Regions from separate parts of the Trinickia sp. Z7 genome, predicted to be linked through region 2. Evidence: predicted binding sites of a transcription regulator. Region 2 holds the regulator's gene; each other region holds the start of a gene.

Evidence for each region. The regulator LexA, encoded in region 2, represses DNA repair genes until DNA is damaged. The targets are predictions, from matches to a motif close to ACTGTATNNNNATACAGT.
Region 1: a site for LexA is predicted at 1,490-1,507, ahead of QQS38_RS03900 (ATP-dependent helicase). Genes of this name have one in related genera too.
Region 3: a site for LexA is predicted at 1,425-1,442, ahead of QQS38_RS05095 (VRR-NUC domain-containing protein). Genes of this name have one in related genera too.

What each region holds. Positions count from the first base shown of each region.
Region 1 is NZ_JAUEQW010000001.1:879,570-881,835, forward strand. It holds gene QQS38_RS03900 (ATP-dependent helicase) at 1-1,398, opposite strand, end outside; gene QQS38_RS03905 (RNA-binding S4 domain-containing protein) at 1,635-1,856, shown strand; gene QQS38_RS03910 (MATE family efflux transporter) at 2,032-2,266, shown strand, end outside.
Region 2 is NZ_JAUEQW010000007.1:144,535-146,800, forward strand. It holds gene QQS38_RS14615 (CysB family HTH-type transcriptional regulator) at 1-268, opposite strand, end outside; gene lexA (transcriptional repressor LexA) at 657-1,304, shown strand; gene QQS38_RS14625 (hypothetical protein) at 1,336-1,665, shown strand; gene QQS38_RS14630 (DUF2939 domain-containing protein) at 1,760-2,266, shown strand, end outside.
Region 3 is NZ_JAUEQW010000002.1:227,431-229,696, reverse strand. It holds gene QQS38_RS05095 (VRR-NUC domain-containing protein) at 1-1,409, opposite strand, end outside; gene QQS38_RS05090 (DUF1345 domain-containing protein) at 1,582-2,247, shown strand.

The DNA of each region.
Region 1 (2,266 bases), on a different contig from region 2:
CAGCTCGCCTGCCGCGGCCACCGCATCGAGCACGCGCGCGGCCGTCGCCGGTCCGACGCCAGGCAAGAGTTGCAGCACGCGAAAGCCCGCCACGCGGTCGCGCGGGTTTTGCGCCCAGCGCAGCACCGCGAGCACATCCTTCACATGCACTGAATCGAGAAAACGCAGGCCGCCGAACTTGACGAACGGGATGTTGCGCCGAGCGAGCTCGATCTCCAGCGCGGCGCTATGATGCGCGGCCCGAAACAAGACCGCTTGCGCCTTCAGCTTCATTCCCGCTTCGCGCGCCTCCAGCACCGCCTCCACCACGTAGCGCGCCTGCTCGATCTCTCCGGCCACCGATACGAGCCGCGGCCGCTGCGCGCCGGCCTTATCGGTCCATAAGTCCTTCGTGAAGCGCTCGGCAGCCAAACCGATCACGGCGTTCGACGCCGCCAAGATCGGCGCGGTGGAGCGGTAATTGCGCTCCAGCGTCACGCGCATGGCGTTCGGCTCGAATTGGGACGGGAAATCGAGAATGTTGCGCACGGTTGCGCCGCGGAACGCGTAAATCGATTGCGCGTCGTCGCCCACGACGGTGAGCCCGCGCCCCTCGGGCTTCATCGCGAATAGGATCGCGGCCTGCAAGCGGTTCGTGTCTTGGTACTCGTCGACGAGCACGTGATCGAAGCGCTGCTCGAGGTCGGAGGCGATCGACGGCTCCGACGCCATGCGCGACCAATACAACAGCAAATCGTCGTAATCGAGAATGTTCTGCGCCTGTTTCGCGGCGACGTAAGCGGCAAACAACGCGCGCAGGTCGCGCTCCCATTCGCGGCACCACGGAAACGCCTGTTCCAGCACCTGCGCGAGCGTGGCGCCGGTATTGACGACACGCGAATAAATGGCCAGGCACGTGCCCTTCGTGGGGAAGCGCCGTTCTTTCGCCGACAGCCCAAGCTCGTGCCGGACGACGTTGAGCAAATCCGTGCAGTCTTCTCGATCGTTGATCGTGAAAACGGGAGAGAGTCCGATCGATTCGGCATATTCGCGCAGCAATCGCGCTCCGACGCTGTGAAACGTCCCGCTCCATGTCAGCGCCTGCGCCAAATCGGCGCGCGTGCCGAGCGCCTGTGCGGCGATGCGCGTCGCGCGCCGGGTCATGTCTTGCGCTGCGCGGCGCGAGAACGTGAGCAGCAATAGCCGCCTCGGATCGGCGCCTTTGACGAGCAGATGCGCGACCCGGTGCGCGAGCGTATTGGTTTTGCCCGAACCCGCGCCGGCGATCACGAGCAGCGGGCCACCGGGGCTCGCATGCTCGCCCACGCCGTACTCGACCGCAGCGCGCTGGGCGTCGTTGAGCTTGTCGAGGTAAGGCGCTTGCGCCTGGGGCGCACCGGAGAGGACGGCGGTAGACATCGAGGACACGGCGCGATCATGCATCTTCAAAACCACTGGGCAATGTGCCGAGCGCCGCACTATCTCAAAAGCGAAGGCGGCGGCCATGCGTACTGTATAGGCATACATATGCCCCGTGCAAGCCCTGCGCAAAGGGCGACATCGACAAAATACGGGGCTTTATCTTCTCGCCCGGTAGCTCGGTGACTTATGATGCCTGCCCTAGTCGCTCATTTGCCGCACTGCCGGCTATCACCATGGCCAATCTCAATTTCACGCTCACGGGCGACCACGTCGAATTGCACAATCTGCTCAAACTCCTGGGCCTCGCGGACAGCGGCGGCACGGCGAAGTTGCTCGTCGCCTCCGGCGCGGTCACTGTCGACGGCCGCGTCGAATTGCGAAAGACTTGCAAAATCCGAGCGGGCCAAGTCGTGATGCTGGGCGACACGCGCATCGCGGTTCACGAGCCCGGATGAACCGAGGCTGGCTGCGGCCAGCGCGCCAAGCGCCGCCCCCGGCGCGTGAGATCCCCACGAACTTGCATCATCGACAGCCGCGCGCGGAAGCAATAAGCTCTTTCTTTCCGACGAAAACAACATGGGCCGCGCGCCTTGCGCGCCAACACGCCCGCTGCGCCTCGATCGCCTCGCCATGTCCGAATCCGCCGTTTCCGGGGCCGCCGCCAAATCGCCCCCGCCGCCTCTGTCGCGCCACGCCGCCGATACCGCTCGCCTGGCCGCGCCGCTCGCCATCGCGCAACTGTCGCAGATGGCGATGGGCGTCACCGACACGATCCTGCTCGGCTCGCTGAGCGCGGATGCGCTCGCCGCCGGCGGCCTCGGCGCGGGCATGTTCTTCGTCATCGTCACGCTGCTGCAAGGCGTGC
Region 2 (2,266 bases):
CGTCGGCGAATTGCCGCGCGACGCGGCGCATGTTCTCCGCATCGAGCAACATGCGCTCGATCAACTGATGCACGGCTTTGCCTGGCTCGGTCAAGCCGGTGAGCCGCTTACCGCGGCGCACGAAGATATCGACGCCCAGCTCGTCTTCCAAATCCTTGATTTGCTTGGACACGCCCGATTGGGAGGTGAAAAGGGAGTTGGCCACCTCGGTCAGGTTCAAGTTGCGGCGTACCGCTTCGCGCACGAAGCGTAGTTGCTGGAAGTTCATGCTGACCTCTTCGACAAAGCGCGAGTGTTGTAATCGATCGATGCGAACGGCCGGGTCGCGCTCACGCACCGCTCGCCCCAGGACGCCTACATGAGGGCGCAAGAATCATCGGCGGCCGCCGCGTCCCAACGACCGTTGCGATCTTCGCCCAAGGACTTCGGGCCGCGCGTTCAGGCGCTCAGCGGCACCCCCCTGCCACGTCCGGCTCCGGGCCGGGCAGGCTCGGAGCGGCCAGTCTATGCACTCCTGCTTATTCCGAAAACAAATAAATCATCATTCCTTAATTCCTTTTTCTGCTAAGCGCCCACTGCGGGGTCGCAACATAGCACTTGTGTTCCGGCGAGTACTGTATAAAAATACAGCGACTGTCTATCCATACAGTGGCGCTATGACCAAACTTACCGCACGGCAACAGCAGGTTTACGATCTGATCCGGCAATCGATCGAACACAGCGGGTTTCCGCCCACGCGGGCGGAGATCGCGGCCGCGCTCGGCTTCTCTTCGGCGAATTCGGCCGAAGAGCATCTGAGGGCGCTCGCGCGCAAAGGCGTCATCGAATTGGCCGCCGGGGCATCGCGCGGCATCCGGCTGCTGGCGTTCGAGGACATGCCGCATCAATTGTCGTTGCCGCATCCGGCGTTGATGCAGTTGTCGTTGCCGCTCGTCGGGCGTGTGGCGGCCGGCAGCCCCATCCTCGCCCAGGAACACATTGCGCAACACTATGCCTGCGACCCCGCGCTCTTTTCGAGTAAGCCCGATTACCTGCTCAAGGTGCGCGGGCTATCGATGCGCGACGCCGGCATCCTCGATGGGGATTTGCTCGCCGTGCAAAAGCGCAGCGAAGCGAAGGACGGACAAATCATCGTCGCGCGGCTGGGCGACGATGTAACGGTCAAACGGCTGAAACGGCGGCCGAACGGCATCGAACTGATCGCCGAGAATCCCGATTACGAGAACATCTTCGTCCAAGCCGGCAGCGCCGATTTCGCGCTCGAAGGCATCGCGGTGGGGCTCATCCGCCCCACCGAATTTTGACTCTGAACACGCCACACGCTTAGGAGACGCCATGGATCGCCTTGCTCGCCTCATGCCTTTTCGCGCTTTCGGCCGCCTGCGTCACTTGCGCAGCCTCATTCCGTGCCCGCCGCTCGAGACGGTTCGCGCAAATGCCGCACATCAACGCGAGGAGGATCCGTGCGCCCGCATGCAACCTTCCGCGCTACCGGCGTTCGCGCGCGTGTCGCTCAACAACGCATTGCATGCCGAGCCGGCTCGGCGGGCGCCCGTGCGGGTCTACCACGGCGCGTCGCGCGTCATTCTCGTCGGCACGATCGACGCCGTTTGCAAAATGATCGACCGGTGCATTGCGGACGAACGCGCTGCGGCAACCACATAATGCAACCCATCGTGGGTTTCGCCACGCTCGTTAGGGATCGTTTCGGCGCGGTCGTTGTCTCTAAGGCTTGGACCTCGACAAAGACCGACCCCTTATGACACAAGAGAAGACACAAGCGAACCGCACGGCAACCCGAAAACCCCTCGCTGCCGCCGTTGTGACGGGCGTTGCGATCGTGGTGCTGGTGCTCGTCGTCTTAGTTTACGCATCGCCCTATCTGGTGCTGAGCCGGGTGCGTGACGCGGTGCAGCAGCGCGACGCTCAAATGATTAATCGTTATGTCGACTACCCGGCGCTCCGTGCGAGCTTGAAGCAGCAAGTCACGGAAATGCTGAGCCGACGAGTTCAAACGCAAAAATTGCAGCATCCGCTCGCAGCGCTCGGTGCGCTCGTCGGCATGGCGCTCGTCGATCCACTCGTAGACGCCTACGCTACGCCGGACGGCGTAGCGGCCCTGCTCGCCGGCTTGCCGCCGCGGGGCGAGCCCGGCGAGGCGCCGCCGCCCGTTATCGCTCAGCAATCCGAACCGGCGTCGCAACAGTCCGAGGCGCCGCCCTCTGCCGGGTCTTCCGCTACGCCGCAAGCGCCGCGCGCAAGAGGC
Region 3 (2,266 bases), on a different contig from region 2:
AGATCGACGAGTTGGGGCGTCAGCATCGACCAAAATACGAACGGCGATTGCCGCCCGGCCTTCGCTTCGAAGTGATGCCGGATCGTGGCCCGATAGCCACCGTTATCGAGTTGCGAAAGGCAGCGGCCGAACTCGTGCGCGCGGCGCGAGAGGAAATCGGGCGCGTGCAGATCGGCCGGGCCGCGTTGAAACGGATGGAAGAACGCGCCCGGCACGGGGGCAAATACGGCTTCCCAGCACAGCAGCCCGAACAGCGAATTGACGAGGCCGTTTTCGACGTAAAAGACAGGGGCCGCTTCCGTGCTCAAATGATCGCGCGCCACGTACTCCACTGAAAACGGTGCGTCGGGGTAGGGCAGCACGAGCGTTTCGCGCTCGATTGCATGTTCGCGCGCGGGGCGCCGTGCAGGCAGTCCCATTGCTTTGTGCAGCCTCGGCAGCATGCGCGCGACGCGCTGACGTTCGGCTTCGCTTTCCGGTTCGTGCAGCGCTCGCTTCGCCAAATCGAGCGCTTGGGCGCAGCGCCCGTCGCGTTCCAGCACGCGTATTCGGCGATGCCGCGCGCCGGGCCATTCGCTGCCCGCGTAGGCATCGAGCGCAAGCGGCCAGCGAGCGAGTCGTTCGGCATGCTGGCCGATGCGAAACAGCAGCTTGGCGCGCCGCGTCTCGAGCCACGGGTTGTCGATGTCGATGGCCCGAGCCGCCGCGAGCAAGCGGACCATGCTCTCTTCATCGAGGAGCGGATCGAGTGCTGCGCGACACGCATGGAGCGCGAGATAGGCGTCGATATCGGCGCGCCGGCGAAACGCGCGAGCCGACGCGGGAAAAGGCACGGATTCGTATTGGAAGATGCCCAAATCGGCGAGCACGAACTCCGACCAGTCTTGGTGGAGGTTGCCGAAGAACATCAACCGCAGGCGCTCGCAAAGGGCATCGATCGTCGTGCGCAACGCGGCGTCGGATTCGGTTGCGGCCGCGTCCCATTCGCCGTAGCGGCGCGGCTCGGGATGCGTCTCGCGCAACGCTTCCAGCCAGGCCGCTTTACGCGCGTGCTTGCTACCCGATGCGCATGGAAACATGCGGGACAACTCGGGGCGCGTGGCGAGCGAGAACAGTTCGTCGATGGTCACCGGTGCGTCGGCCTCGACCCAACCGAGCGTGGCCAAAGGCGCCGCGGCTTCGAGCGCGCATCCGATCTCTTCGTATACGAGCCGGCTTGCGCGAAAGAGCGGCCCTTGCCGCATCAGCATGCGCACGAGCAACGCGCGCGAAGACTGGGGCAACTGGGTGAAATTTCGCAGAAACGCGTGCTCGTGAGTGTCGAGCAAGTCCTCGTAGCGCTCGGCGATCCAGGCCAGCGCACGCTCGAAGTTCGACAAGTAGTAGGGGGACGGAGCGGGGGGCGACACGACGGTTTCACGGGCACTGTATAAATATACAGGAATAATAGCAAATTCACGCCCACGGGCGGTGGTTCGAGCCGGTAGATTGAATCCGCGCTGCGGGGCAAGCGCGGCGATAATGGCCGACGGCCCGCTACGCGGGCTCTTGCTTTGTTTTGTTCAACTTGTTTGGAGCCGTATGGCTACGTCGACTCGCATCGTTCGCTTTTTGCGCAACCGCCCGCGCATTTTCGCCGCTGCCGTACTGGGTGTCGTGGCGTATTTGATCGAGCCTTGGCATTTGAGGCCAATCCAGCGGGCGCTGCTCGCGTGGGACATCGGCATGTGGATGTATCTCGCGATGATATGGGCCCTCATGGCTCGGGCGAGCCCGGAAGACGTGCAGCGCGTGGCCGAGCGCGAGGACGAGGGCGCGACGGCCGTATTGGCGATCATCACGGTCGCGGCCATTGCGAGTTTGGTGGCGATCGTCGTCGAGCTATCGGCCGCGAAGGGGCTGGGGGCGGCTCAAGCGAGCATCAACTACTCGTTGACGGGCGCAACGATGATCGGGACTTGGCTGCTGATTCCGACCGTGTTCACCCTGCAGTACGCCCGCTATTACCACCAGGCGGGAAAGGACGAAGCATCGCTGAAATTTCCGGAGCCTTCCCAGCCGCTGGATTACTGGGACTTCCTGTACTTCTCGTTCACGATCGCGGTGGCATCGCAGACCTCCGATGTTTCGCTGTGCTCGCGTCGCGCTAGACGCACGGCATTGGCGCAATCGATTTTGTCGTTTTTCTTCAATGCCGCCGTGGTGGGGCTTTCGGTGAATATAGCGGCGGGGCTGCTCGGGTCTTGAGGGGCAATCCTTCAACGCG